Regions from separate parts of the Streptomyces sp. NPDC101234 genome, predicted to be linked through region 2. Evidence: riboswitches for the same ligand, from Rfam matches in the RefSeq annotation. Region 2 holds a riboswitch; each other region holds the start of a gene.

Evidence for each region. A riboswitch is a leader RNA that binds a small molecule or an ion and turns the genes downstream of it on or off. The one in region 2 is predicted to bind S-adenosylmethionine.
Region 1: linked by a shared signal. The riboswitch ahead of ACIRR9_RS18320 (ABC transporter substrate-binding protein) and the one ahead of ACIRR9_RS49500 (amino acid ABC transporter permease) in region 2 are both predicted to bind S-adenosylmethionine.
Region 3: linked by a shared signal. The riboswitch ahead of ACIRR9_RS09165 (aminotransferase class V-fold PLP-dependent enzyme) and the one ahead of ACIRR9_RS49500 (amino acid ABC transporter permease) in region 2 are both predicted to bind S-adenosylmethionine.

What each region holds. Positions count from the first base shown of each region.
Region 1 is NZ_JBIWOA010000009.1:100,997-110,754, forward strand. It holds gene ACIRR9_RS18305 (dipeptide ABC transporter ATP-binding protein) at 1-394, opposite strand, end outside; gene ACIRR9_RS18310 (ABC transporter permease) at 376-1,362, opposite strand; gene ACIRR9_RS18315 (ABC transporter permease) at 1,359-2,318, opposite strand; gene ACIRR9_RS18320 (ABC transporter substrate-binding protein) at 2,322-3,941, opposite strand; SAM riboswitch class IV at 4,348-4,461, opposite strand; gene ACIRR9_RS18325 (hypothetical protein) at 4,882-5,595, shown strand; gene ACIRR9_RS18330 (rhomboid-like protein) at 5,595-6,317, shown strand; gene ACIRR9_RS18335 (lytic polysaccharide monooxygenase auxiliary activity family 9 protein) at 6,491-7,537, opposite strand; gene ACIRR9_RS18340 (aldo/keto reductase) at 7,729-8,637, opposite strand; gene ACIRR9_RS18345 (alpha/beta hydrolase family protein) at 8,929-9,657, shown strand.
Region 2 is NZ_JBIWOA010000049.1:32,687-42,444, reverse strand. It holds gene ACIRR9_RS49525 (LLM class flavin-dependent oxidoreductase) at 1-1,026, opposite strand, end outside; gene ACIRR9_RS49520 (putative leader peptide) at 1,095-1,181, opposite strand; partial or broken gene ACIRR9_RS49515 (GNAT family N-acetyltransferase) at 1,397-2,125, opposite strand; gene ACIRR9_RS49510 (transporter substrate-binding domain-containing protein) at 2,217-3,242, opposite strand; gene ACIRR9_RS49505 (amino acid ABC transporter ATP-binding protein) at 3,357-4,145, opposite strand; gene ACIRR9_RS49500 (amino acid ABC transporter permease) at 4,142-5,122, opposite strand; SAM riboswitch class IV at 5,512-5,623, opposite strand; gene ACIRR9_RS49495 (glutathione S-transferase C-terminal domain-containing protein) at 5,700-6,563, opposite strand; gene ACIRR9_RS49490 (putative leader peptide) at 6,656-6,787, opposite strand; gene ACIRR9_RS49485 (hypothetical protein) at 6,948-7,205, shown strand; gene ACIRR9_RS49480 (hypothetical protein) at 7,392-8,201, shown strand; gene ACIRR9_RS49475 (DUF2218 domain-containing protein) at 8,203-8,544, opposite strand; partial or broken gene ACIRR9_RS49470 (twin-arginine translocation signal domain-containing protein) at 8,695-8,781, shown strand; partial or broken gene ACIRR9_RS49465 (aldehyde dehydrogenase family protein) at 8,844-9,224, shown strand; partial or broken gene ACIRR9_RS49460 (iron-containing alcohol dehydrogenase) at 9,394-9,758, shown strand, end outside.
Region 3 is NZ_JBIWOA010000004.1:129,931-139,688, reverse strand. It holds gene ACIRR9_RS09165 (aminotransferase class V-fold PLP-dependent enzyme) at 1-1,179, opposite strand, end outside; SAM riboswitch class IV at 1,346-1,462, opposite strand; gene trpD (anthranilate phosphoribosyltransferase) at 1,616-2,680, opposite strand; gene ACIRR9_RS09155 (cytochrome bc complex cytochrome b subunit) at 2,813-4,453, opposite strand; gene ACIRR9_RS09150 (Rieske 2Fe-2S domain-containing protein) at 4,450-5,511, opposite strand; gene ACIRR9_RS09145 (c-type cytochrome) at 5,508-6,320, opposite strand; gene ACIRR9_RS09140 (heme-copper oxidase subunit III) at 6,397-7,017, opposite strand; gene ACIRR9_RS09135 (hypothetical protein) at 7,196-7,597, shown strand; gene ACIRR9_RS09130 (Ig-like domain-containing protein) at 7,702-8,964, opposite strand; gene ACIRR9_RS09125 (cytochrome c oxidase subunit 4) at 9,116-9,514, opposite strand; gene ctaD (cytochrome c oxidase subunit I) at 9,511-9,758, opposite strand, start outside.

The DNA.
Region 1 (9,758 bases), on a different contig from region 2:
CCTCGGCGACCTGTTCGCCGATCCGCTTGACCGGGTTGAGCGAGACCGTCGGATCCTGGGGGACCAGCCCGATCCGCGCGCCGCGCACGGTCCGCAGCTCGGCCTCCGACAGGCTGGTCAGATCGTGCCGGCCGAAGCGGACCGTGCCCGCGTCGATGGTGCCGTTCGCGGCCAGCAGCCGGGTGACGGCGTGCGCGGTGGTGCTCTTGCCGGATCCGGACTCGCCGACCACGGCGGTCACCTGCCCCGGCCATACGTCCAGATCCACGCCCCGCACAGCCGGTACGGAGCCGGCCCGGGTGCGGTACGACACGGACAGACCGCGGATTTCCAGCAGTGGTGTGGTCATGTCCTCACCGTTCTCGTGTGCGTCGCTCATCGCTGCCGGGACCATTCGCCGTCCAGCGCCCGCGCGATCCGGTTGGTGGCCAGTACGGTCGAGGCGATCGCCAGACCGGGCAGCGCGGTCAGCCACCAGGCGTTCGCCAGGTAGTTGCGGCCGTCGGAGATCAACGTGCCCCACTCCGGGGCGGGCGGCGGCGCTCCGTAGCCGAGGAAGCTCAGCGCCGACACCGCCAGGATCGAGGAACCGAAGTCCAGGGTGGCCAGGACGACGACCGGGCCGGCGGCGTTGGGCAGGACATGCCGGCCCAGCACCGAGTACCAGCGGGCCCCGCAGGAGCGGGACGCCTCCACGAACACCGCCTGCCGCACCCGCAGCACCTCGGCGCGCGCCACCCGGGCGAAGGAGGCGACGCTGGCGATGCCGACCGCGACCGCCACCTTCACCGTCCCGTACCCGAGCGCGGTGACCAGGGCCAGCGACAGGAACAGCGCGGGGATGGACAGCAGGACGTCGACGAAGCGCATCAGCACGTCGTCCACCCAGCGGCCCACGAACCCGGCGACCACACCGAGCAGTCCGCCCACCACGAACGCCACCAGAACCGCGATCAGCGTGGCCTTCAGGGACAGTTGGGCGCCGTGGACGACCCGGGAGAACACGTCACGGCCCAGTTCGTCGGTGCCGAACCAGTGACCCCCGCTCGGGCCGCGGAAGTTCTGGGACGGCACACCCTTCAACGGGTCCCGGGAGGTGAACAGGTCCGGCCGGAACGACGCCAGCACCACCAGCACCACGACCGCGACCGACAGCAGCAGCCCGGGGCGGCGCACCAGGAACCGCAGCGCCCTTCGTATGTCGGCACGGCGGCCCGGTCCGGATGCGGGTCCCGCCAGCGGCGTCCGGGCGAGGCCGAGGGCGGCCTCCGCCGCGTCGGCCACGTCAGCCGTCCCGTCTGCGTTGTCTGCGTTGTTTGTTTCGTCTGTGTCGTCTGTGCCGTCGACAAGGCTCTGGCTCATGCGAAGCTCGCCCTCCGGTCCGAGGCCACCACGATGCGCGGATCCAGCAGCGGATAGACGAGGTCGACGATCAGGTTCGTCGCCACGAAGATCAGCGCACCGAACACCACCACCCCCTGGACCAGCGGGATGTCCTGAGCGGTGACCGCCGCCGCGGTCACCCGGCCGAGGCCGTCGCGGGAGAACACCGTCTCCACGACCACCGAACCGGCGATGAGCTGCCCGACCAGCAGACCGACGACGGTCAGCGCGGGCAGCGACGCGTTGCGCAGCGCGTGCCGCAGATGCACCCGCCGGCGACCGGCGCCCTTGGCCCGCACGGTCTCCACATAGGCCTGGTCCAGTGCCGTGAGCAGGCTCTTGGCCAGCACCTGGGCCACCAGTGCGCCGGTCGGGACGGCCAGGGTCAGCGCCGGCAGCACCAGGCCCCGCAGCCCGTCGTTGCCGAACGCCGGGAACCAGCGCAGCCGGAAGGAGAACGTCTCGACGAGCAGCAGCCCCACCCAGAACGTGGGGACCGACACCCCCAGCGGGGGCAGCGACAGCAGCAACTGCCGCAGCCACCGCCGTGAAGTGTACGTCGCCACCATGGCGAGACCGCCCCCGAGCACCACCGCGAGCAGCAGCGCGGCCCCCGTCAGCTGGAGCGTCTGCGGCAGCGCGTCGCCGATGACGGAGGTGACCGGGCGGCCACTGGAGACCGCGTCGCCGAAGTCCCCGCGCACCGCCCGTCCGAGATACTCGGCGTACTGCGCCGGCACCGGCTTGTCGAAGCCGTACTCGTGACGCAGCGCGGCGAGTTGGGCCGGGTCGACCTGCCCCGAGTCCATTCCGGCGCCGGCCATCGCGGTGACCGGGTCACCGGGCAGGAAGTCCAGCACCAGGAACGACACCGTGTAGGCCGCCCACAGCACCCCGACCGCCTGCGCCAGGCGCTTGATCACATAGCGGCGCATGCGCTAGCCGATCCAGGTGTCGTGCAGCTGGACGCGGCTGCCCGAGTCGAACGCGAGGTCGTGCACCTTCTTCGATACGCCGAGCTGGGTCTGCAGCTCCACGACCGGCACGTAGTACGCGTTCCGCACGAGCAGTCGCTGCGCCTCGGCCACCAGTTTCCCGCGCTTCGCGGTGTCGGTGGCCGCGGCCTGCCCGGACAGCGCCGTGTCCAGCGAACTGGCCGGCAGGTGGTAGAAGTTGCCCAGCCGGGTGGAGAACGAGCTGCGCAGGATGTCCGGGTCGGAGCGGGTCACGTTCCCCCACACCACGTCGAAGTCACCGGACTGGAGCGTCGTCGCGAACTGGGTCACCTGGAGCTGCTTGAGCACCACGTCGATCCCGACGGCCTTCAGTTGCTGCTGGACCAGTTCCAGGGCGGGCTGGTTGGTGGCCGAGTTGGGGAACCAGGTGATGGTCAGGCTCAGCCTCTTGCCGTCCTTGGTGCGGATGCCGTCACCGCCCGTCTGCCAACCGGCTTGTTCCAGCAGGGACTTCGCCTTGGCCGTGTCGGTGGACAGGTCCGAGGAGAGGTCGGTGTAGTCCGGAGTGGTGTGTGCCAGCACGCTGGTGGCCGGCCGGGTGCCGGTCGGGAAGACGGTGTCGGCGATCTGGCTGCGGTCGACGGCGACCTGGATCGCCTGCCGCACCCTGGCGTCCTTCAGCAGGGGCCGTGCGTTGTTGAGACCCAGGCCGAACACCACACCGGGGTTGGCCCGACGCTGGAGAGCGACCTGACCACCCTTGAGTGCGGCCTCGTTGGCCTTGCCGACGCTGCTGATCGCGTCGACCTGTCCGGACTGGAGGCTGCCGGCCCGCACGCCCGCCTCCGGCACCACCTTGAACACCAGCTTGTCCAGGTAGGCCTCGCCCTTCTTGGACCACAGCGCGGATCCCCAGGCGTACCCGGTCCGCCTGGCGAGGGTGATCGACTGGTTCTGCACATACTGCTTCAGCACGAACGGCCCGGACCCGACGATCCCGTCACTGCACTTCTGCTGCGGGGTCTTCCGCACGCTCGCGGACGACTCGATGCCCAGCGTGTGGGTCGAAGTCGCTTGCAGGAACTGGGCGTTGGGCTGCTTGAAGGTCACCTTGACGGTGAGCGGGTCGATCACGGTGGTGCTCTGGACGCCGCTGAGGTAGCCCTCGGCAAGGGTGCCGAGGGCGCCGAGCTTCGGTACCGCGTCGAAGTTGTCCTTCACCACCTGCGCGGTCAGCTCGGACCCGTCGCTGAAGGTGACGCCCGAGCGGAGGTGGAACGTGAACCGGGTGGCGTCGGAGTTGATGTCCCAGCTCTTGGCCAGCCACGGCACGATCTTGCCGGTCGCGGGGTCCTGGTCGGTGAGGGAGTCCACGATCTGGCGGACCGAGTAGATGGTGTCGTTGCTGCCGACCTGCTGCGGATCCACGCAGCCGGCGTCGGAGCCCACCGCGAAGGTCAGCGTGCCGCCGGACTTCGGCCGGCCGCTGCCGCTGCCGGAACCGCCGTCGCCCGACCCGCAGGCGGTCAGCAGAACACTGGTGGTCAACAGGGCGGCCAGCGGCGCCCGACGGGATGGTCTGAGAATCGGAAGTGCAGTCACGGGAGGGCTTTCTCCTACTCGTGTCACCAGGCACCGGGTGCCGGGCGTCGGGGGAGCGCGGCACGGCCGTGCACGGCCGTGCATGGGCGTGCATGGGCGTGCGGGCCCAGGGGCCTTCGAGGGGGTGGGTGGTGCCTTATGCGGTCGGTCGACGAAGGCCGGTCGGCAGGGAAGGCCGAACCGGGTCGGCCGACACGGTGGCCGGTCGGTCCGTCGTCGTCAGCCGACGGCAGGCGGGCTCGTCAGCGACAGGTGATCGCGCGACAGAGACAGCTCGTCGAGCGCTTGAGATCGATGTGGCGTCGGCGGGAGAGCCGGGAGAACGGCATGGCGCCGGCGAAGGAGGCAGCCACGTCACCGCTGTGCCGCATACCGGTCCCTCCCCGTCTCCGGCCCCGCCACCGGGGCCACGCGCTTGCGGGGATCATCGGTGATCCCGCCGGGCTTTCACCTGGAGCACCCCACCGCGCGGGAGGGTTGCCGGTCAGCGAGCCAGGGCTTGACGCTGACACTCAATGCCGGTCGCGATGGTACGGAGCGGTTTTGTCGTACGTCAATGCCAGCCCCCGCAGGCCCAGTTCGACGAACCGGACGCTCGACCCCTTCCGAGTGGGCCGCCACGCCGGCCGGTTCGACCTGACCTGTCGCTGATCCCCGTCTCGTCGCGGGCAGCTACCCGTCGCCCGCCCCGGCCCTTCGGCGGGATTCGGAAGGAAACATATGACGGTGGATGGTTTATCAACGCCGCCACCCTGCTGGAGTCGCTGCGCGTCGACGCCGGCGTACTGGGACCCTCCGGCATCCGGCCGTGACCCGCTGACGGCGATGTGGGCGACAGCACGCCGATCGCCCACCCGTCCGCCGCCCGCATCCCACCGTCGGACTTCGCCGCCCCGCCACCGGTGGCGGGGCACGGACACGCGCGCATAGTCTCGCGGCCATGGCAGAGATGTTTGCGGACGTCCGGCTGTTCGGCCCGCCGGTGACCGACGGCGAGTACATCGCGTTGAGCGAGCGCGAGATCGTGCATCTGCACGAGTACACGCGGATCTACGCCGTGCCAGGCCTCTATGAACATGTCGTCCAGGAACGGCTGCAGTGCAGATCACCGCAGGTCGCGGCGGAGGGCCTGCTGCGCGCGGTCGCCCGCCTCGGCCTGGAGCCGGGCCCGCTGACGGTCCTCGACATCGGCGCCGGCACGGGCCTGGTCGGTGAACTCGTACGTCGTGGTGGCGTCGGCCGGGTCGTCGGGGTCGACCCGCTGCCGGCGGCACGCCGGGCGAGTCTGCGCGACCGGCCAGGTGTCTACGCCGACTACGTGGTCGGTGACTTCCTGCTCGGCGACGCACTCGGTGAGTCCCTGCGCCCTTACGCGTTCGGGGGACTGGTGTCGGCCGGCGCGTTCGGAGGTACGCACGCCACACCGCAGGAGCTCGAGAACGCCCTCGAGGTCCTGTCGCCCGGCGCGCCCGTGGCCTTCACGATCGACGAGCGGTGGATGGACGCATCGGATCCGGACGGGTTCGGAGCCGCCGTCGAGCGGCTGGTGGCCGGCGGAGGGCTCACTGTGCTGGAGCGAACGCGGTTCCAGCACAGGGTGACGACGACCGGCGAGCCGATCTTCTATCAGCTCGTCGTGGGCCGGACCGGGTGATGCGTGGCAGGGAGCGGTTCGGCGAGACGCCGACCGCGGTGCGCCGCTTCCTTGAGGAGTACGTCCACGGCAACCCGGTGACGGCCGGTTATCTGGCCGTCCTGCTGGCCACCCACGCCTGGCTCGTGACGGCCTCGGCCCCCACGCGCCGCCGCCTGCTGGAGACGGTGAGCACCAACGTCGACAATCTTCCCCGGCATCCGTTCCTCGCCCTGGCGGGCAGCGCGCTCTTCTTCGACGGGACACTGACCCAAGTGAAGTCCCTTTACTTCGTGGGGACTTTGATCACGTTGGGGGCCGGCACAGCTGTCTGTCTGGCCCTCCTGGAACGCCGCTACGGCGCGTTACGGGCGTTCGGCGTCTTTGCCGTCGGCCATGTGCTGGCAACCGCGCTGACCGCCGTCTTCATCGTGGCCGCCGTGGTCCGCGGCTGGTATCCGGCCGGCGTCCGGGACGCCCTGGACTACGGCATCAGCTACGGCGCCGAGGCGGCCCTGGCGGCCGGAGTCGTGGTGTTCCTCACGTCGGTGCGGCGGATCGCGGCGATCACTGCGGTGGTGGCATGGCCCGTCATCGGCGCCGACTTCAGCCGTGGTCTGCCGGACTTCACCACGATCGGCCACCTTCTGGCCGCGGCCATCGGCTTCGCTCTCGCAACAACCCTGCGCCACAGGCTCCCCACGCCCGCGGGGATGGTCCCTCCGCCCGGCCCGTCGCTGTGACGGCCTGGGAGGACACCGGCCGGGGTGCGTGACGTCCCTGCGAATGCCGGGTGCGCGGAAGCCGACGCCCGGCCGGCGTGTGCCCGCGAACGCCGACGAGGGGCCGGGCTGCCTCCTCGGGAGGCCTCCGGCCGTTCACGTCGGCCGCACGCCGGACGGGCGCCGACCGGGGGTCAGCGGAAGTCGACGTCGGCGACGCTGACGAAGAACTCGCCGACGAAGTCGTGCCCGGCGTCGCCGCCGCCCCAGATGTTGACGATCGCGTGCCGTCCCCGGCGGTTCACCAGCGCCTCGGTGGTGTACTGCAGTTCCTGGTCGCCGTGAGTGCCACCGCCGTGGTGCTCGACCATGAAGGGAGTCGGCTCCAGTACGTCCCAGGAGATGCGCTGAGCGGGGTCCCAGCCCTCTTTGGTGATGAACCACTGGTGCGTCCACTTCGGGCCCATGTGGTTCTGCCGGTAGTTGTACGTGAAGGTGTGCCGGCCGTCGACGGCTTGCAGCGTGCTGATCGGCCAGTCACCGTGGCCGTCGCCGCCCGCCAGGTCCAGGCCCTTGAAAGCCGGGTTCGCCGCCGAGGCCACATCGGCGTCCTGGAAGAACTTCCGGTACTCCAGGTAGCCGCGTTCCTCGTTCCACGGCGGATCGGCGACCGTGCCGGGAGGCACCACCTCCTGCCAGGTGGTGGACGTGTTCAGCCGGCGTGCTTCCTGGCAGATCCGCGCGTCGTCCTGGTCGCGGATCGCCCGGATGGCCCGGCTGACCGGGAACTCCAGGCTCCCGTGCCGCTCCCGGCCGCCCTCTGCACTCTCCGCGGCACGTCGGGGGATGAACTGCTTGTAGGGCTGGGAGGTGGACGTGTCGACGGTGACCTCGTTCGTGAACGGTCCCCAGGGGCCGTCGGCGTGCCGGGCCCGGATCTTCACCCGGTACTGGCCGGCCGGAGTCTCCCCGAGGCACACCCAGTGCCGGTTCGCCGCCTGCCAGTGCGGGTACCACGTCGCCCAGTACACGTCCACCGTCTGCGCGGGCCGCCCGTCCAGCCAGACCTCGTAGTGGTGCGGGTAGGCCGGCTGGCCGTTGTTCCAGTCGGGCGGCTGCGTCTCGCCCTGGTCGGGGGCGTTCTGGCCGATCTGCCAGGTGAGGGAAATACCCTCGAGCTTGGTGTCACCGTCGTCGCGGTAGGTCGCGTCCGCACGCAGGTCTTCCGGGTAGGGCTGCATCCGCGTACTCCTCCAGTCGCACAGAACGAGTGATCTCGCGACCCGCGTCGCAAGACGCCACGAAACCACTCAAATGTCACTACTCACTGTATTTGCGCATATGCATTCTGCAAGTGACGGGGTTGGTGCCGCGGTGCCACCACCGTCACCGCGGCCAGGCTCGACGGGCTCCTCCGGCGGGCAACGGCCCGTCACGCGGCGGCCGTCCGCAGCGAGGTCAGGCGTGCCAGCTCCTCCTTCGAGAGCCGCAGCGCGTCGGCCGCCATGTTCTGCGCGAGGTGGCCCGGATCGCCGGTCCCCGGAATCGCCAGCACATGCGGTCCCTGCTGCAAGGTCCAGGCCAGCCGGACCTGCGCGGGGGACGCACCGTGCGCACGGGCGACCGCGCACACCTCCTCGCTGTCACCGGCGGCCGGACCCGCCTCGCGGCCGGCACCGGCGATCGCGAAGAAGGGAACGAAGGCGAGGCCGAGTTCACCACAGAGCCGCAGAAGTGCCCGGTCCTCGCCCGCCGCACCGATCCCGTACGGGTTCTGCACGCAGACGACCGGGGCGATGGCCCGGGCCTCGGCCAGTTGCCGGCACGTGACGTTGGAGACGCCGAGGTGACGGATCAGCCCGGCGTCACGCAGCTCGGCCAACGCTCCGAAGTGCTCGCTGATCGATCCGGTCCGTCGGCTCGGCGGTACCCGCAGATTCACCACATCCAGGTGATCGCGGCCGAGTTGGCGCAGGTTCTCCTCGACCTGGCCGCGCAGCTGCTCCGGAGCGGCCCACCACCACGCGCCCGAGGGATCGCGGCCCGGCCAGACCTTGGTGGCGATGACCAGGTCCTCCGGGTACGGCGCCAGTGCCCGGTTGACCAGTTCGTTGGCGGAGCGCGTCGCGGAGAAGTAGAACGCGGCGGTGTCGATGTGATTCACGCCGAGTTCGACCGCCCGCCGGAGCACGCCGATCGACTGCTCGCGGTCGCGCGGCACACCGCGGTCGAAGGGTGCGGTGCCCGTCAGGCACATCGCGCCGAACCCGACACGGTTGACGGTCAGGTCGTCGAGTCGCCAAGTTCCGGCGGCTGCTGTGGTGTTCGTCTGTGAGCTCATGACATGGCTCTCCTCTTGCGGGTCGGGAAACGAGGAACCGACGGGTGGGCGCGGCGGGTTCGGGCCGCCCGGTGGGGCGAGCGCCGCAAACCGGGCCCGCCGGTACCGGGGCGGGACCCCGGGCATGAAAAAAGCCTCCCCGGCGGATCGGAATCCGCGCCGAGAAGGCTCTGCTGCTGGGCAACATTCTAGCAGGGAGGGGTACTTGAAGCGTCAGCCACCAGGTCATCGGACACGGGGGCCACGGGACAGGTGCCCGGGGCCCCGCTCGACTCCGCCCCGACCGGAACGGTGAGGTCAGCGGACGGCCGCTCGCAGCGCCGCCTCGATTGCGGCTATCTGTTCCTCGCCGACGATTCGGGCACCCCGCGCCCGACCGTGCTCTTCCACGGCGGATACGACTCCACCCTCGAGGAGGACTACTTCGCGCCGGCCGCGGGTGCGCTGCGGCGTGGCTACAACGTCATCGCGTTCGACGGCCCCGGCCAGGGCAGCACCGTCCGCGGGCAGGGCCTGCACTTCCGCCCGGACTGGGAGGCCGTGGTCACCCCCGTGGTCGATTTCGCGCTCACCGTGCCCGCGGTGGACGCCGAGCGACTCGTGCTGATCGGTATGAGCCTCGGCGGCTACCTCGCCGCGCGGGCGGCCGCCTTCGAGCACCGCCTCGTCGCGTGCGTGCTGTACGACGGCGTCTACGACTTCCACGAGGCCGTGGCCGCAACCGCCGACCGGGCCGCTTCGACGCCCGGCGGTATGGAGACGCTGATGGCGCAGAACACCATGGTGCGATGGGTGGTGCGCAACGGCCGGTGGACCCTCGGCGCGTCCGGCATCGACGAGTTGGTCAGGGCGGCCGAGGCGTACACCATGGAGGGTGTCGCGGACCGCATCACCTGCCCGACGCTGGTGCTCGAAGCCGAGAACGACCAGTTCTCCAAGGGGCAGCCGCAGCGTCTCCTGGCTGAGCTGACCTGCGAGAAGGAGCTGATCTCCGTCCGGGAGGACGAGCCCGCCGGCTAGGGCCGTCCTGCTGCACGGTGCCGCCGGACACCCCGTCCGGCGGCACCGTAATGTGCGCGGCCAGAAGTGTCACATTAGATCTTGCAGGCTCAATTTTTATT
Region 2 (9,758 bases):
CGCGAACTCCTCCAGGAGGTCGGCGAGTTGGGCAGCCGTGCCGGTGAAGATCCGGGCGTCGCTGGTCAGCGCGCCGCCGTCCAGGGTGTCGAGGCGCTCCTTGCGGGCGGTGGCCGTGGCCGGGTCGTCGTCCAGGAAGACCACCAGGTCGCCGAAGACGTGCACGGTGTCGCCGGCCCGTCCGGCGGCCTCCTGTTCGGCGCGGATCTCGGCGACGATCGCGCGGGCGTCGGCGGTGTCGTGCGGGGTGACGTAGCCGACGTCGGCCTGACGGGCGATCAGGCGGTAGGGGACGGTCTGGTGGCCGAGGGCGGTGACGAGGGGCTGCCCCTGCGGCGGGCGCGGGGTGATGGAGGGGCCCTTGACGCTGAACTTGCCGCCCTCGAAGTCGATGTAGTGCAGCTTGTCGCGGTCGATGAAGCGCCCGGTCGCCGCGTCCCGGATCTCGGCGTCGTCCTCCCAGCTGTCCCAGAGACGGCGCACGGCCTCGATGTGGTCGGCGGCCTCGTCGAAGTGCTCGGCGAGCCGCTCCTGCCCGGCCGGGGTGCGCAGTTCCGTCAGGGAGATCGGCGGGAACGTGCGCCGGCCGAAGTGGTCCGCCTCGTGCGGGCGGGCGGAGACCTGCACCCGGACCCCGGCGCGGCCGGTGCTGACGTAGTCGAGCGTGGCGATCGCCTTGGAGATGTGGAACGGCTCCGTGTGGGTGGCGATCACCGTCGGCACCAGGCCGATGTGGCTGGACAGGGGTGCGATACGGGAGGCGATCAGGACGGCGTCCAGGCGGCCGCGGACCTGGTCGGTACGGCCGTCCAGCTCGCCGTAGTGCGAGGACTGCAGGCCGAGGCCGTCCTCGATGGTGACGAAGTCGAGTAGCCCCCGCTCGGCCTCGGCGACCAGGTCGGCCCAGTATCCGGCGGTGAACAGCTCACGGGGGCGGGCGACCGGCTCGCGCCAGGAGGCGGGGTGCCAGCCGGTGCCGTCGAGGGCGACGGCGAGATGCAGGGGAGAAAGGGGTGCTGAGGACACAAAGGTGCCTTCCTGAAGATCCGTACGAGGGCACGCCGACCGGGGAGGGCGCAGCTGGGGGTACCGGGTCAGGCACTACAGAGCGCGCCGGCCACGCGCTGGAGGTCGATATGGGGCCGGGAGTGGAGGCGGGCGGAGCGGAGTACACGTGTCATGTGCCGTGCCTCCGCCCGGTCGTCTTCCGCCGTCGACGGGTTCAACGGCACGGCTGTTCCGTTTCTTCCTGGCCGACGGCCGGTGTGGGCTGTTGCCGGCCGGCGGCCGGTGTGGGCTTTCGCCGGCCGGCGGCCGCGGTGGGCTCTTGCCGGTGCCGGACGGCGGTTGCGGCGGGTTCTTGCCGGACGGCGGTTGCGCCGGGCTCTCGCCGGACGGTGGTTCCGGTGTGCCGTACGAGCGCGAAGACCGTGCGGCGGCGCAGGGTGAAGCCGATCGACTCGTACAGCCGGATCGCGTCGGCGTTGTCGGCCCGGGCGTGCAGGAAGGGCTGCTCGCCGCGCTCCCTGATGCCGGCCGCGACCGCGCGGACGAGGCGGGTGGCCAGCCCCCGGCCGCGGTGACCTGGGTCGGTGCACACGGCGCTGATCTCGGTCCAGCCGGGCGGGTGCAGCCGTTCCCCGGCGAGGGCGATCAACCTGCCGCGGTGCCGGATGCCCAGGTAGGTACCCATGTCGATGGTGCGCGGCAGATAGGGGCCGGGCTCGGTGCGGGCGACCAGGTCCAGGATCTCGGGCACGTCCTCCGGGCCGAGTCGTACGGCTTCGGGGGCGGGCTCGGCGCGCAGGCCGGTGTCGACGAGCTGGACGCCGTTGCCGATGCGGAGGATCTCCCAGCCGTCGGGTGCCTCGGTCACACCCCGCACCGCGGCGGTGCCGCCGGGGCCGACGAGGGATGCCAGGTCGGCCCAGGCCCGGGGGTCGCCGGCGTCGGCGACGGCGTGGAAGCCGGCCACGTCGGCGGGGTAGCGGGCGGCCCTGCCGACCCGTTCGGCCAAGTGGGCGTGCGGGCCGGTGAGGGCGGCCCAGGCGGGGTTGTCGAGGACGTGGGAGGGAGGGAGGGCTTCGGGGTGCGAGGAGGGGGCTTCGATGCGAGTGGCGGACATCGGTGACGGTCTCCGGGGTGCGACGCTGCGGTGTACCGCGCTCGGGGACCCTGCCGCGGGGCGGCGGCCGGGTCCCCCTGCGTGCGGTGGGTCAGGAGTTGTCCAGCGGCAGCCCGGGCGGGTTGACCTCGGACTTGGCGACAGCCTCGTTGGAGAGGTTGTACGCCTTGAGCCACTCGGCGTACTGACCGTTCTTGATCAGATAGTTGATGGCGTCCGCAAGGGGCTTGGCGAGGCCGCTGTCCTTCTTCGCGGTGGCCGCGATCAGGCCCTGGAGGCTGGCGCCCGCGCCGGAGTAGGTGCCCGCGGTGCGGGTGGCGTTGGGCGTGTTCGCGGTCTGTCGGTTGTGGTAGGCGAAGCCGGGGTTGGGGCCGAAGGAGGCGTCGACCTTGCCGCTGGACACGGCAAGGTAGGTGCTGTTGCTGTCCTGGAAGTACTTGACGTTGAGCTTCTTGCCCTCCTTGGCGAGCTTCGCCTTCCACTCCAGGAGGATCTTCTCCTGGTTGGTGCCGGAGCCGACGGCGATCGTCTTGCCGGCGAGGTTCTCGTAGTTGCCGTCGAAGTTCCAGGTGCTCTTCTTCGGTACGAGGAAGGCGAGGTTGTCCTGCCGGTAGGACGCGAACTCGTACTTCTTCTTGCGCTCCTCGGTGTCGGTGACGTTGGAGAAGGCCACGTCGACCTTGCCGCTGTCGATGCCGACGAACAGGTTCTCCCAGGTGGAGTTCTGGACTTCGGGCTCGAGTCCGAGGACCGCGGCGACCAGGCGGCCGAGGTCGGGCTCGGAGCCGGTCAGGGTCTTCTGGTCGCTGCCGGTGAAGGCCAGCGGCGGGAAGCCGGCGGGCAGGGCGCCGATGCCGATCTCCAGCTTGCCGCTCTTCTTGACGGCGGCGGGCAGTTCGGCGCTGATGGACTTGACCTCGGAGACCTTGATGGTGGTCTGGGTGGCGGCGCCGTTGGACACCTGGCCGACGACGACCTCGCCGGACTTGGCGGTGCCGGTGGTGGTGGCCGCGTCGCTGTTGCCACCGCAGGCGGCGAGCCCGGTGGCGAGGGAGGCGACGGCGGTGGCCGCGGTGATGCCTCTGATCAGGCTGCGTCGGGTGAAGTGGGTAGACATGGCCGTTCCTTGTCGGTGCCGGTGATGAGGGTGAGGGCGTGAGGGGAAGTCGAGGGGTGCGGCCGGAGGCCGGAGCGCCTTGCGTCAGAGCGCCTTGCGGCGGAGGACCTTGATTCAGAGGACCTTGCTGAGGAAGTCCCTGGTCCGCTCGTGCTGTGGCTTGTCGAGGACCTCGGAGGGCGGGCCCTGTTCGACGATCCTGCCGCCGTCGATGAAGACGACCCGGTCGGCGATCTCGCGGGCGAAGCCGATCTCGTGGGTGACGATGACGAGCGTGGTGCCGCTGGTGGCCAGGTCCTTGATGACGTAGAGGACCTCGCCGACGAGCTCGGGGTCCAGGGCGGAGGTGGGCTCGTCGAAGAGGATGACGCCGGGGCGCAGGGCGAGGGCGCGGGCGATGGCGACACGCTGCTGCTGGCCGCCGGACAGCTGCCGGGGGTAGGCGCCCACGCGTTCGCCGAGGCCGACGCGTTCGAGGAGTTCCTTGGCCAGCGCCTGGGCTTCGGGCTTGGTCAGCTTTCCGGTGGCGACGGGGGCGGCGGCCACGTTGTCCAGCGCGGTCAGGTGCGGGAAGAGGTTGAAGTTCTGGAAGACGAAGCCGATCCGGCCGCGCTGGGCCAGGATGGCGCGCTCGCTCAGCTCCTTGAGCCTCTCGCCCTGCCGCTTCACCCCGATCAGCTCGTCGTTGATGCTGACGTAGCCGATCTCGGGCTTCTCCAGGTGGTTGACCACCCTGAGGAGAGTGGACTTGCCGGAACCGGACGGGCCGATGACGACGGTGACCTCGCCGGGGCGGATGGTCAGGTCGACGCCGTCGAGGACGCGGTGGGCGCCGTACCACTTGTGGACGTCGTGGATCTCCAGGGCGGCGGGGGCCGTCCCCAGGGTGTCGACGGTGCTCATACGGCGGCCTCCCGGCGGATGCGGGCGCGCAGGTCGGTGAGGCCGGCCCGCAGTTTCTGCAGGGGCGTCGGCGGCAGGGAGCGGGTGGCGCCCCGGGCGTAGTACCGCTCGACGTAGAACTGGATCACCGAGACGACGCTGGTGAGGATCAGGTACCAGGCGGTGACCACCAGCAGCAGCGGCACGATGTCGCCGGGGTAGGTGGAGCCCATGCTCTGCGCGGTGCCGAAGAGGTCGAGCAGCGAGACGTAGAAGACCAGCGAGGTGCTCTTGATCAGGCCGATGAGCTGGTTGACGTAGTTCGGGATGATCGACCTGAGCGCCTGCGGGAAGACTATCTTCCGGAACTGGTAGCCCTTGGGCAGACCGAGCGCGGCGGCCGCCTCGTGCTGGCCCTGGTCCACGGAGAGGATACCGCCGCGGACCACCTCGGCCGCGTAGGCCGCCTCGTTGAGGCTGAGGCCGATGACGGCGATGACCATGTCGGTGGCGAGCTTCGACTCGTCGAAGGAGAAGAAGGCCGGACCGAACGGGACACCGACGCTCAACGTCCTGTACAGGGCGCTGAAGTTGTAGAGGAAGAGCAGCACCACGATGAGCGGGATGGAGCGCAGCGCCCAGACGTACGTCCAGCTGACCGCGCGCAGCACCGGGCTCTTCGAGAGCCTGGCCAGGGCCAGCAGGACGCCGCCGAGAAGGCCCAGCACCGCGCTGTAGGCGGTGACTTCGAGGGTGATGACCAGCCCGTCGAGGATGGTCGGCCGCAGGAACCAGTAGCCCCAACGGTCCCACTGGTAGAAGGGGTTGGTCACCAGTCCGTGAACGAACTGGGCGGCCAGCACCAGGACGACGGCGGTGGCGATCCACCGTCCCGGTCTGCGCAGCGGGGTGACCCGCTGCGCTGCGAGGGGTTTTGACGGTTTGTCAGTGGGCGGTGCCTCGGGGGCGGCGATGGTGGCGCCTGGGGGTTCACTCATGGTGGGCTCCGGCGGAGTCGGACACCCCGGATCCCACGGCCGGGGACGCGGCACAGGACCGTGTTCGGGCACGGCTCGATGCTGCGGGGGCGCGCGGGACACGGGGGCTGGGCGGACGGCGTCACACCGGACGGCCGGTGCTTGGGTCAGGAACGCTGAGACGCGAAGCTGCGGGTACTGGGCGAAAAGGCCTGGTCAGACCCGACAGCGGGCACAGCCCGGTGCGGTACACGCGCTACACAGGGCACTGTTGACGCGGAGCAGGTCGACGGCACGGTCGGCGACCAGCGGGTTCGGGTACGGCTGTACGCAGCCCTGGGGGCGGCGCCGGGCCGTCCTGGGAGCTGCGTACATGTCCGCCACCTGTCACTGTCGGGATGGCCCGAAGGGCCTCGCGCTTACCGAACGTCGTCATCCGGTCGGGTCGTCACCTGGGGCACCCCACCGCGAAGCGAGGGTTGCCGGTCAGCAAGCCAGGGCTTGATGCTGACGCTCTTGACCGTTCTGGCCGTAAGTAAGTCATCCGCCCGAACGAATGTCAACGGCTGTCCGGTTGGTGGAACGGTCCGGGCCGCTCTCACCTGCGGGAAGTGTCCGCCGCATGCCCCGTCCAGTCCAGGATCTGGACGGCCGCACCGGCGGCTTCCAGGCCCTGGCAACGGCCCTGGTGGCGGCGGGAGATGCCGTCGAGGTCGAGGTGGACGCCGAAGGCGGGGTGCCCGGCCAGCCGCCGGGCGTAGGCCCACAGCGCGGGATGGTCGGCGATGCGGTGCACGGCGGAGGCGTCCAGGTGGTTGCGGTGCACGGTGTCGAGCTGCACCAGCGCGACCCACAACTCCACGTCGGCTGCCGTGAGTTGACCGCCCACCAGGAACTCCACGCCGGTCAGCCGGCGCTCCAGTTCGCCGAGCGCGGTGAGCAGGACGTCGAGCGCCGCCGGGTCGCCGCCCTCGCGGCCGGCGCGCTGCGCCGCCTGCTCGATGCCCTGCGAGCACAGCCGCTCGACGGCCTCGATCTCCGCTTCGGCGCCGCACGGATAGAGCCGGGTGACGCCGTCGCCGAAGTGACGGTCCAGGTCGCGCAGGATGTCGCGGCCGTGGTTGCTGACGATCCGCCCGGACCAGTCGTCGCTGAGCACGGGCGCGAGGGCCGGACCGGAGTAGTGGTGGGCGCTCGCCTCGTACAGCGGGCGCAGGGCCGCGTGACTGCCGTCGGGACAGTCGGGGACGGCGGGCAGGAAGGTGACCGGACAACAGTCGTCCAGGGCCAGGAGGCTGTGGCCGACGGCGATACGGAGGCCGTCGGGACAGGCGGTGGCGAGGTGGAGCCGGTAGCGGCGCGGCACTGCGTAGTGGCCGCTGCGCGCGTCCTGGCCGATGCGTCCCCGGAAGGCGGGGGCGGTACGGACGGACGGGATGGCGGCGAGCGGAGTGATGGACATGCGTCTCCCCGGGTGCGGGCGCGCGGACGTACGCGCGGCGGAAGCGTTCGTCGATGGGTGGGCGCTCGGCTCGTACGGCTGAGGGCGGGCGCTCAGCCTCTGCGGCTGATGGCGCTGCAGACACGGAGCAGATCGATGTGCAGGCGGGAGGTGAGCAGGGGGGCCGGGCAGGGCGTACGGCTCTCACGGCGCTGTCTGCCGGTGACCGTCCGCAGGCGACCCATCTTTCCCTACCTTTTCACTAGGATTCCCATCTGGAGTGTCGATCGGCCTCCGCCCGGCGTCAAGAGGGCGTCCACGCCTGGGACACCCGGCGCCGACTTGCCGTCGGCCGGGCGGGGCTGTCCGCTGGAGAAGCAGGCCGAGCGACAGGAGCCGGATCCGATGACCGAGCCCCCGGGTCCCGGGCCGGTGCCCGGTGCCGTGCCCGAGACCTTCGTGTTCACCTGCGGGAGCTGCGGCAAGGTCTGGGAGGCCGTCTTCCAGGCGGTCTTCTTCACCGACCCGACAGCCGACCCGGGCCTGCAGAGCACCCTGGAGTACGTCGACGAGGCGGGCCGGGCCGTACGGTCGCCGCTCGCCGACGCGGTGTGCCCGCGCTGCGGCAGCCGCAGGGTACGGATCACGGCTCCGGGTTCATGACACTCACGGGTCCAGATCACCGGTCACCGCCTCACCGGCCCACGACGCTCACCCGAATGACACGTGCGGGTGGTCGGCAGTCGTGCCGGATGGTGGCGTGGAGGCACGTACCGACGTTCTCTCGTGGCGGGACGCGCCAGCGCCTTCCCCGGAGTGACGTACCGCGTTCCCGAGGAGGCAGTCGCGATGACCCGTCCGTCCCGACCCGCGCGTGTTCTCGCCTCGGCCCTGGCGGCGGGGACCCTGCTCGCCACGGCGGCCTGTGCGGACGGGAGCGGCACCCCCGAAGCCTCGACCGTCTCACCGGCCGCCGAGCGCTCCCCCGCCCCGTCCGCGACCCCCGCCCTCACGGGGGCGGGCGCACAGGCCGCGCTGATCACGCCGGCCGACATCGAGGATGACTGGCAGCTGGCCAACGACGCCGCCACCTGGCGCAACACGATGCTGGTCGGCAAGGTCGACGTGGCGCAGTTCCTCACCGCCAAGGCCGATGCCGCCGACTGCCAGCGGCTGCTCGACGGCCTGTACTCCGACAGCCTCCTCGGCCGCACCACCGGGGCCTCGGGACTGCGCGGGTTCACCTCGCAGGACTCCCGGCTGCTCTACCAGGTCGGCGACTACGGCTCGGCCAACCTGAACGCCACACTGGACTGGCTGAAGTCCCTGCCGGAGAAGTGCAACCAGTTCACCGCGACCGCCGCCGACGGCAGCCCGCGCACCGTGCAGGTCGTCGAGTACAAGGAGCCGCCGAAGGCGGGCGACGCGCTGGCGGCGCTCACGGTCACCGTCCAGGGCACCCCGAACGGGCAGCCCGCCAAGACCACCCTGGACGTCGCGGTGTTCCGCGTCGGCGCCTCCGGGGCCGCGGTCACCAACGGCGGCCTTTCCGGCGTCGACCACGACAGCACCATGCTGGCCCTGCAGAACGGCGCACAGCGCCTCAAGGACGTCCTGTCCGGCAAGACCCCGGCACCACTGCCGAGCCAGTTCGACTAGTTCAGTGAGGCATCGGGTCCTCGGCGTTGCGTTGGGTGGTGCCCGGGTCGCCGTTGTCGCGGTGCCATTCGACGAGGAGTTCGTCGCGGGCGCCGAAGCGCACCAGGTGCCGGCCGACGACGGCCTCCAGGAGGTCGAGGTGCTCGGCGTCCGCCTCCACCGCGAGCAGCAGCGCGCCCTCGCCGGCAAAGAGGGTGCCGGTGCCGCCGTTCTCGAAGGCGATCGTGCCCAGGCCGCTCTCCTCGTCCCAGTCGGTCTGCGCACGGCGGCCGAGGTGTGAGGCGAGCTGCTTGGCATAGCGGGCGGGGCGGTCGGTGGTGACGCGGGCTTCGGAGCGGGCCATCCTGGACTCCCGGTGTGCGGGCGTACGTTGACGGACTCACGCTACGTCCAGTCCTGCGGCTCGCCTTGACGCCCCACTGGTTTCACCACTCACCTCACGTGTTGAACCAGGCCCGCCCGACTCCATTTCCCCCACGTACGGGGTTCCCGCATGCCCAACTCCCACCGCACCTGCCCCTGGACGCGCCGCAGGGTGCTCGGTATGACCGCCGGCGGCACCGCGGCCGCCGCTCTCGGTGCGTTCAACCCGACCGGCGGCGAGGGCTCGACGCGGGACGACATGGCGACGGTCAGGCCCTCGGCCGCCATCCCGAGGTCGGCAGGATCGCCTTCACCGGCTCGGCGGAGGTGGCCCGGCTCCTCCAGGTGTACGCGGGCGAGTCGAACGGCAAGCAGGTCGCCGCGGAGGCGGGCGGCAGGTCGCCCCAACTGGTCCTGGCCGACGCCGACATCGAGTCCGCCGCGTCCGCCGTGGCGTGGGGGATCTTCCACAACGCGGGACAGACCTGCAACGCCGGTTCCCGGGTCGTCGTCCACGCCTCGGTGAAGGACCGGCTCCTCGACGCCGTACGGCGGATCACCGACGAGACCTTCCGCGTCGGCGCTCGATCCCGGTCCGCTTCTACGAGGTCCTGGCCGGACGGGAGTTCCGGCTGCCGCGCCCGGAGGAGGCCCTGCTGAGCGCCCCCGCCTGAGCCGAACCGTCCTCCTCCCCCCTTCCCCGCGTCACCAGGAGCCGTACGCCACGGGCGAGTCCCTCAGCAGTCAGCTGACCGTCGACCCCACCTGCCGTATCGAGTTCGGCCCCGGCCGCCTCGCCCATCTCCCGGACCTGGTCTCGTCCCTCGGTATGAGCCGCGCCTTCGTGGTGACCGATCGCGGGCTGCGGGCCGCCGGGGTCGTCGGCCAGGTGGTCAAGGTGCTGGGCGCGGCGGGCGTCGAGCACGGTGAGTACGACGGGGTGGGCGCCAACCCGTCCACCGGCAGCGTCGACAAGGCGCCTCTCAGGCACCGGAGTTCGGCCCGGCGGTCGTCGTGGCCCTCGGCGGGGGCTCGGTCCTGGACGCGGCCAGGGGCATCTCGTTGCTCGTCGGGAACGCGGACGCGTCGGCGGCGGACGCGGACGCACTGCGGGAGGCGCTCGACGGGCTGCCGCTGATCGCGGTTCCGACCGCCTCGGGAACGGGTGCGGAGACCAACGGCTTCGGGGTCATC
Region 3 (9,758 bases), on a different contig from region 2:
GCCCTGGGTCTGGGGGTCGGAGCCGAGCAGGGTGCGGACCAGCGGGTGGGCGCAGAAGAGGCCGTCGCGGACGCCGATGCCGTACTCGGCGGAGAGGGCGGCGGCGAAGTGGGAGCTGTTCCAGCCCTCGACGACGAAGGAGATGACACCGACGCGCGGGGCGTCGTCGCCGAAGAGGGAGAGGATCCGGACCTCCGGGACCTCGGCCAGACCGGACCGCACCTTCTCGATCAGGTACCGCTCGCGGGCGACCAGGGTGTCGAAGCCGGCTTCGGTCAGCGCCTTGCAGGCGGAGGCGATGGAGTAGGCACCGATGACGTTGGGCGAGCCCGCCTCGTGCCGGGCGGCGCTCTCATGCCACTCCACGGCCACTCCCCCGTCCTCGCGCCGGGTGACCCTGCGGCTGGCGCCGCCGCCCGCGAGGTACGGCTCGGCCGCCTGCAGCCAGTCGGCGCGGCCGGCCAGGACGCCGGAGCCGAAGGGGGCGTACAGCTTGTGGCCGGAGAACGCGATCCAGTCGACGTCCAGGTCCTGCACGGACACCGGGTGGTGGGGGGCCAGCTGGGCGGCGTCCAGGACGATCCGGGCGCCGTGCGCGTGGGCGGCGGCCGCGAGTTCCCGTACGGGCCACAGCTCGCCGGTGACGTTGGAGGCGCCGGTGACACAGACCAGGGCCGGACCGTACGGGTCGCGGTCGGCCAGCGCGCGCTCCAGGGTCTCCACCGCCTGCCGCGGGGTGCGCGGGGCGTCGAGGTAGCTGACCCGGGCGTCCTGCCAGGGCAGCAGGGAGGCGTGGTGCTCGGTCTCGAAGACGAAGACCTGGCAGTCGGCGGGGAGGGCGCGGGCCAGGAGGTTCAGGGAGTCCGTCGTCGAGCGGGTGAAGACCAGCTGGTCGTCGGGGCGGCAGTCGAGGAACCCGGCGACGGTCCGGCGGGCGTTCTCGAAGAGGTCCGTGGACAGCTGGGAGAGATAGCCGGCGCCGCGGTGGACGCTGCCGTAGTAGGGGGCGTACGCCGCCACGTCGTCCCAGACCCGCTGGAGGGCGGGGGCGCTCGCCGCGTAGTCGAGGGCGGCGTAGGTGACCTCGCCGCCGGTGACGAGCGGGACGGTGACATCTCGTCCCAGAACGGGCAGCGGGGCACAAATGGTCTGGCCGGAGGCAGCGGTGGAGACGGACATGGCGGAACTCCTGTGAGGGTGCGCGGGACCGCCGTGCCGGACGGTGTGTCGACGGCACGGGGAAGGGCGAAAAAAGAGGTACGCGGAGGCGGGGCTCGACGCCCTATCGCATTCGCTTGCTCACAGAAGGCTCCCTCGTACGACCAGGACCCCTGGTGTGTCGAGGGGTCCGCGCTTGCCGTAGACCTCGCTGCCTACGACCTGGTCTTCACCCGGGGCACCCCGCCACGGACGGAGGGTTGCCGGACAGTCGGCCGGGGCCTCATGACTGTCACTCATGACCTGGATGGAAACGTACGGGAAGTGATCGCCGCCGCGCAACTCCTGTCCGGATGACGGGACGGGGAGTTTCTCTTTTCTCCGCCGAGACGGCGATCAGCCGCGACGGCGCGGTCCGGCGGTGCCGGACCGCGCCTCAGCCCGGCGGCCGCGGCCCCTACTTGTGCGTCGCCGCTGCCCAGCGCTCCAGTGCCCGCTTGGCCGCGCCCGAGTCGATGGACTCCGCCGCCCGGTCCATACCGGCGCGGAGCTGTTCGGCCAGGGTCCCGGCGCCCGGGTCCAGGGCGACCAGGGCCGCCGCCGAGTTCAGCAGTACCGCGTCCCGTACCGGGCCGGTCTCGCCGTCCAGGAGTCTGCGGGCGACCTCCGCGTTGTACGACGGGTCGCCACCCCTGAGCGCCTCCACCGGGACCAGGTCGATGCCGACGTCCCTCGGGTCGAAGGTCTCCTCCGTGACCTTGCCGTCGCGGACGATCCAGACCCGGGACGTGGCGGTCGTCGTCAGTTCGTCGAGACCGTCGTCGCCGCGGAAGACCAGGGAGGAGTTGCCGCGTTCCGCGAAGACGCCCGCGACGACAGGGGCCATGCGCGGGTCCGCGACGCCGACCGCCTGGGCCCGCACCCGGGCGGGGTTGGTCAGCGGGCCGAGGATGTTGAACACCGTGCGGATGCCCAACTGGCCGCGCGCGGCGCCCGCGTAGCGCAGCGCCGGGTGGAACTTGATGGCGAAGCAGAAGGTGATGCCGGCCTCCTCGGCGACCTCGGCGACCCGCTGCGGGGTCAGGTCGAGGTTGACGCCCAGCTTCTCCAGGACGTCGGAGGCCCCGGACGCGGAGGAGGCCGCGCGGTTGCCGTGCTTGACGACCTTCGCCCCCGTGCCGGCCACCACCAGCGCCGACATCGTCGAGATGTTCACCGTCTTCGCGCCGTCACCGCCGGTACCGACGATGTCGACGGTGCGGCCCGGCACCTCGATGACGTTGGCGTGCTCGTACATCGTGCGGACGAGGCCGTTGATCTCCTCGACCGTCTCGCCCTTCGCCCGCAGGGCGACGACGAAGCCCGCGATCTGCGCGTCGGTCGCCTGGCCGCGCATGATCTGGTCCATCGCCCAGGCCGTGGCGTCGGCGCTCTGGTCCTTGCCGTACAGCAGCGCGTTCAGTACCTCGGGCCAGGAACGGCCCGCCGCGGTGTCGCCTCCAGCGGGGGTCACAGCGCTCATAAGGCCGCTCCTGATCGTCGTACCAACGAATAGTGGTTGTGAACCCCACCCTATCCAGCTCCGAGCACGGCGAAGGGCCCCCGTCCGTACACCGGACGGGGGCCCTTCGACCGAGGCGTGGCGACGCGTCGATCAGTGGTGGCCGTGGCCGCTCGTGATCTCCTTGTACTCCTCGACGGACGGCTTCGGGATCTGGTTGTCCTCGCCGTAGTAGGCGTTGCTCAGCTTGGCGCGGAGCTTCTCGGACCCCTTGATCTTGCGCTCGACACCGTTCTCGTCGACCGCCGGACCGACCTGGGCCGGCTCGTACTGGTGGTGGGCCGTGAGGGTGTGCAGCTGCTCCTGCGAGAGCGGCTCGTGGACCTCGATGAACTCACCGTGCGGCAGCCGCTTGATGATGCCGGTCTCGCGACCGTGCAGCACCTTCTCCTTGTCCCGGCGCTGCAGGCCGAGGCAGATGCGCTTGGTGACGATGAACGCGATCACCGGTCCGGCGAAGAAGAAGATCCGGACGAACCAGGTCACGTCGTTGATCGACAGGTGGAAGTGGGTGGCGATGAGGTCGTTGCCACCACCGATCAGACCCACCATGTACACGGTCACCCAGGCGACGCCGAACCCGGTGCGGGTCGGGGCGTTGCGCGGGCGGTCCAGGATGTGGTGCTCGCTCTTGTCGCCGGTGACCCAGGACTCGATGAACGGGTAGAGCGCGATGGCCGCGAGGACCAGACCGAACAGGACCAGCGGGATGAAGACGCCCAGGACCAGGGTGTGGCCCCAGATGTTGATCTCCCAGCCCGGCATGTACCGGATCAGACCCTCGGCGAAGCCCATGTACCAGTCGGGCTGGGCGCCGGTGGACACCTGGTCCGGACGGTAGGGGCCCATGGCCCAGATCGGGTTGATCTGGGTGGTCGCCGCGATGGCCGCGATGACACCGAAGACCAGGAAGAAGAAGCCTCCGGCCTTGGCCATGTAGACCGGCAGCAGCGGCATGCCGACGACGTTCTTCTCGCTCTTTCCGGGGCCCGCGAACTGCGTGTGCTTGTGGTAGAAGACCAGGATCAGGTGGCCCACCATCAGGCCGAGCATGATGCCCGGCAGCAGCAGGATGTGGATCGAGTAGAACCGGGCCACGAAGTCGTGGCCGGGGAACTGCCCGCCGAAGAGGAAGAACGAGATGTAGGTGCCGACGATCGGCATCGACAGGATCGCGCCCTCGGTGAAGCGGACACCGGTGCCGGAGAGCAGGTCGTCCGGGAGCGAGTAACCGGTGAAGCCGGTGAACATGCCCAGGACGAACAGCAGGAAGCCGAACAGCCAGTTGATCTCACGCGGCTTGCGGAACGCGCCCGTGAAGAACACGCGCATCATGTGCACGAACATGCCGGCGAGGAAGATCAGCGCGGCCCAGTGGTGGATCTGCCGGATGAGCAGACCACCGCGCACGTCGAAGGAGATGTGCAGGGTCGAGTTGAACGCCTCGGACATCAGCTGTCCCTGGAGCGGGACGTAGCTGCCGTGGTACGCCACCTCGTTCATCGAAGGGTGGAAGAACAGCGTCAGATACACACCCGTCAGGATGATGATGATGAAGCTGTACAAGCACACTTCGCCCAACATGAACGACCAGTGGTCGGGGAAGATCTTGCGCATGTTGGACTTGGCCAGGGAGTAGATCCCGAGCCGTCCGTCGGCCCAGTCGGCGACACGCTCGCCGGCCGGTGCCTTCCCGCGCTCGTCGCGGGACTCGGAGTTCTCGTTAGTGCTCATCCGCGCTCCCAGAAGGCAGGACCGACGGGCTCCTCGAAGTCGCCCAGCGCCTGGAGGTAGCCCTCCTCGCTCACACCGATGCGCAGCTGCGGCAGGGCGTGACCGGCCGGGCCGAAGATCACTCGGGCACCGTCGGAGAGGTCGAAGGTGGACTGGTGGCACGGGCAGAGCACGTGGTGGGTCTGCTGCTCGTACAGCGAGATCGGGCAGCCCACGTGGGTGCAGATCTTCGAGTAGGCGACGATGCCCTCGTGCGACCACTCGAGCTCGCGCTTGTCCTTGATGTTGTCCGGCTGCAGCCGGATGATCATCAGGGCCGCCTTCGCCATCACGTTCTGGAAGTCCTCCTGGGACTCCTCGACGCCCTCGGGCTTGGCGAACGTCAGCGAGCCGACGGCGACGTCGGAGGGACGCAGCGGCTCGTTGGTGTTCATGTTGACGAGCAGCTTGCCCTTCGACCACGCCGTGTGGCGCAGCGAGGTGCCGGGCAGCGGGCCGAGGTCGCGCAGCAGCACGACACCGGAGAGCGGGACCAGGGTCAGCGCGCCGAACATCGTGTTGCGGATCAGCTTGCGCCGGCCGATCGCCGACTCCTTCGCGCCCTGCTTGAAGTCGGCCAGGACCTTGGCCTTGACCTCCGGCTCGGCCGAGATGGCGTGCCGCTCGTCGGCGACCTCCACATCGGACATCAGGGTGCGGGCCCAGTGGACCGCGCCCGCGCCGATGCAGAACAGCGCCGCACCGAGGGTCAGGCCCAGGGCGAAGTTCAGCGCGCTGATGTGACCGATCGGGAAGACGAAGATCGCCTTGTCCTTCGGGATCGTCACATAGGAGGCGATGAAGCCGACCGTGGCCAGCATCGACACCGTGAACAGCATGGCCACGACGCGCTCGGACCGCTTGGCGGCCCGCTCGTCGATGTCCTGGATCCGGTGCTCGTGGGGCGGCAGACCCGGGTCCGCGAACGGGTTCTTCTCGTCCGCGACGCTCACGGCGCCGTGCGCGTGGTGGTCCTGCTCAGCAGGCAGGTTCTCTTCTGGAATGTCTTGGCTACTCATGACTTCTTGGCCTTTGCGGTCCGAGCGGCGACCCAGACGGCGACCGCGATCAGCGCACCGAGACCGAAGATCCACGCGAACAGACCCTCGCTGACCGGCCCGAGGCCGCCCAGGTCGAGACCGCCGGGGTTCACCGTCTTGCTGCTGTTGACCGAGTCGAGGTACGCGATGATGTCCTTCTTGTTCTTCTCGGACAGCGTCGTGTCGGGGAAGGACGGCATGTTCTGCGGGCCCGTCTGCATGGCCTCGTAGATGTGCTTCGGGTCGACGCCCTGCAGGTCCGGCGCGAACTTGCCCTTGGTCAGCGCGCCACCCGAGCCGACGAAGTTGTGGCACTGCGCGCAGTTGGTGCGGAAGAGCTCGCCACCCGCGGCGATGTCGGCACCGTCAGGGCCGTACTGGTCCGTGGTCGGAACCGCGGGACCGGCACCCAGCGAGGCGATGAACGCCGCGAGCTGGTCGATCTGGGCCTGGGTGTAGATGTTCTTCTTCTTGACGACCTGCGGGCCCTGCGACGTGGCGGCCGGCATCCGGCCGGTGCCGACCTGGAAGTCGACGGCCGCGGCGCCCACGCCCACCAGGCTGGGGCCGTCGGACGAACCCTGACCGCCGGTGCCGTGGCAGCTGGCGCAGCCGACCGAGTAGAGCTTCTTGCCCTCCTCGATGGTCAGGGACTGGGACGTTTCATCGGCCTGCGCCTTGCTCGCGGGTGCGAACGCGGCGTACAGCCCTCCTGTGCATGCCAGCGCGAGGAGTAGGACGACGACCGCCGCCAGCGGATGGCGTCGTCGTGCGGAGAGCTTTTTCACGGATTACCCCGGTGTCAGGATCTTCTGCGTCGATGCGTTTGGTTGTGCGCTTCTACGGCGCGTGGGGCCGGCCCGGCTACTTGATCAGGTAGATCGTGGCGAAGAGGCCGATCCAGACGACATCGACGAAGTGCCAGTAGTAGGACACGACGATGGCCGCGGTCGCCTGCTCGTGCGTGAACCTCTTCGCCGCGTAGGTGCGCCCCAGGACGAACAGGAAGGCGATGAGGCCGCCCGTCACGTGCATGCCGTGGAAGCCGGTGGTCAGGTAGAACACCGAACCGTACGGGTCGGAGGAGAGCGAGATGCCGTCCTCCTTCACCAGGCTCGTGTACTCGTAGATCTGACCGCCGATGAAGATCGCGCCCATGATGAAGGTGACGATGAACCAGCCCCGGAGCTTCTTCACGTCCCCGCGCTCGGCGGCGAACACGCCGAGCTGGCAGGTGAGGGAGGAGAGCACCAGGATCGTGGTGTTGGTCGCCGAGAAGGGGATGTTGAGATGACTCGCCATCTCCTTCCAGTGAGCCTCGCCGGTCACCGATCGCAGGGTGAAGTACATCGCGAAGAGGGCCGCGAAGAACATCAGCTCGGAACTCAGCCAAATGATGGTTCCGACGCTGGTGAGGTTCGGCCTGTTGACCGACGGGTGCGCGTGCCCGGTTTCTACTGTCGTTGCTGTCGCCACGACCGACATTATGTCGGTCGCTTATCTCGCGCTCACTCCGGGGGGTGCCGTTCGGAGTGTCCGCCCCGTGTGTAGTGCCCGGATGGCCCATCGAAGCGGTGTTCCAACAGGTGTTGACGAGGTGTTCATGGGAGTAGCATCCGGCGCATCGGTCCTGTCCGTACGACGCTGACGTCTCGGAGGAACAATGCAGCCGACCGCCACGGTGCTGGTCTACAGCGACGACTCCAACACCCGCGAGCAGGTACGGCTGGCCTCCGGCCGGCGGCCGGCTCCCGATGTGCCCTTCGTCGAGTTCCTGGAGTGCGCGACGCCCCAGGCCGTCATCGCCGAACTGGACAAGGGCGGGATCGATGTGTGCGTCCTGGACGGCGAGGCCGTGCCCATGGGGGGCATGGGGGTGTGCCGTCAGATCAAGGACGAGATCTTCAACTGTCCGCCGGCGCTGGTGCTGATCGGGCGGCCGCAGGACGCGTGGCTGGCTACGTGGAGCCGTGCGGACGCGGCTGTGACGCTGCCGGTGGATCCGGTGGAGTTCGCGGCCGCGCTGGCGTCTTTGCTGCGGCAGAAGAGGCTGCAGAGCGCCTAGGACGCAGCGGGGCGCGGTGGATGCGCGAGTGCCGGTCGTTCGTGGCTGGTCGTGCCCGCGGGGCGGTAGCCGCATATCGGCTACCGCCCCGTGCCTCTGGTTTCTCACACCGACGTCGGCTGCAAGCGCTCCGCGTCCTGCGGAGTCGGGGCGTCCGGGGTGCCGTTGACGAGGGCGCTGCCGTTGCGCCAGTCCTTCCAGGCGATGTTCCAGTCGCCGAAGCCGTTGCCGAAGTGCTCCATCTCCTCGCCGTTGGAGTTGACGACCTTCACCAGGTCGCCGGGGCGGAAGGTGTCGAAGAACCACTCGGCGTTCGAGGTGTTCATGCCGGTGCAGCCGTGACTGACGTTGGCATAGCCCTGGGAGCCCACCGACCAGGGGGCCGCGTGGACGTACTCCCCTGACCAGGTGACCCGGGTGGCGTAGTAGACCGGGAGGTCGTACGAGTCCGAGGTGCCCTCGGCGATGCCGACCGTGGTGCCCTTCATGCGTACGAAGTACTGCTTCTCCAGTACGACCTTGACACCGTTGCGGGTCTCGTAGCCGGGCTTGCCCGTGGTGATCGGGATGGTGTTGATCACTTTGTCGTTCTTGTAGACCGTCATCTGGTGGGCGCCGGCGTCCGTGAGGGCGAGGAGCTTGTCGCCGGTGGTGAGTGTGACGGGCGTGGCCGCGCCGCCCCAGAGGCGGTCGCTGATCCTGACGCCGTCCAGGTTGCTGTGCACCCGGATGGTGGCGTGGGCGGGCCAGTAGTCCATGGGGCGGTAGTGGAGTTCCTTGTCGCTCACCCAGTACCAGGAGCCCTGCACGGCGGGGACGGAGTCGACCCTGAGGGCGCGCTCGACGATGGCACGCTGGGCCTTGTCCTTGACCGGCTGGTCGAGTTGGGCGGTGACGGGCTGCCCCACGCCGTACTCGTCCGACTTGGGGCCGAAGGTGACCTTCAGCCGCTGCCTGGTGGTGGGCACGCTGGTGTCGAAGGTGAGGACCTTGCGGCCGGGTGCGCCGTCCGCGTCCTCCGTGCTGATCTGGACCGTGTAGTGGGCATTGGCGGCCAGCGGGGAGGTGCTGTGCCAGCGGCGGCCGTCGGCGTCGAGTTCGCCCGCCACATGGCGCCCGGTGGCGTCCTCGGCCGTGACGTCCGTGATGCGGTCGTCGTCGTTCTTGGCGACGACCTCCAGGGGCTTGTCCGGGTCGGCCCGCTTCCCCTCACCGGTGGGGGCGCTGAAGGAGATCTGGTCCGCCGCGTCATACGGCTTGTCCGCCAGCGGATTGCCGCCCGAATGGCAGGCGGTGACGCCTACTCCGAGGGCGATCACCAGCAGGGTGCAGCTGACGACGGTACGGGCGCACGGAGAGTGACTCATATTGTCAAGCTATGAGATGTTTTCGGTACCGGCACGGTGGGTCACCCGTACGAGGGACCGACACTGCACCGAAAGTGACCTGAGGCGCGAATGCCGGGAGCCCGGACCCTCCTGATGGAGGATCCGGGCTCCCGGTGCGCTCGGCGCATGCCTACTGGGTGCGGTTCTCACCGCGGTAGTACTCGAACACCCAGCCGAAGAGACCGAACAGGATGATGGGCGCCGAGAAGTACAGCAGCCACCAGCCGACGGCTACACCGAGGAAGGCCAGCGCGCCACCGACACCGAGGGCGAGCGGCTGCCAGCTGTGCGGGCTGAAGAAGCCCACCTCGCCGGCCTCGTCCGCGACGTCGGCCTCCTTGTTGTCCTGGGCACCGGCGTCCACCCGCGAGGCCGTGAAGCCCAGGTAGAAGCCGATCATGATGCACAGGCCGAAGGCCATGAAGAGCGCCGTGGTACCGGCGGCCTCCTTCGACCACACGCCATAGACGATCGCCATGGCGAGGACGAAGACGCTCAGCCACACGAACATGCGGCCCTGGATCTTCACTTGCCGGCCTCCTTGCTGCCCGTGACAGCGGCGGCGGCGTGACCGTGCTCCAGCTGCTCCAGGGCGGCGATCTCAGGGTGGTGCAGGTCGAACGCCGGGGATTCGCTGCGGATCCGCGGCAGGGTGAGGAAGTTGTGCCGCGGCGGCGGGCAGGAGGTCGCCCACTCCAGCGAACGGCCGTAACCCCACGGGTCGTCGACCTCGACCTTCTTGCCGTACTTGGCCGTCTTCCACACGTTGTAGA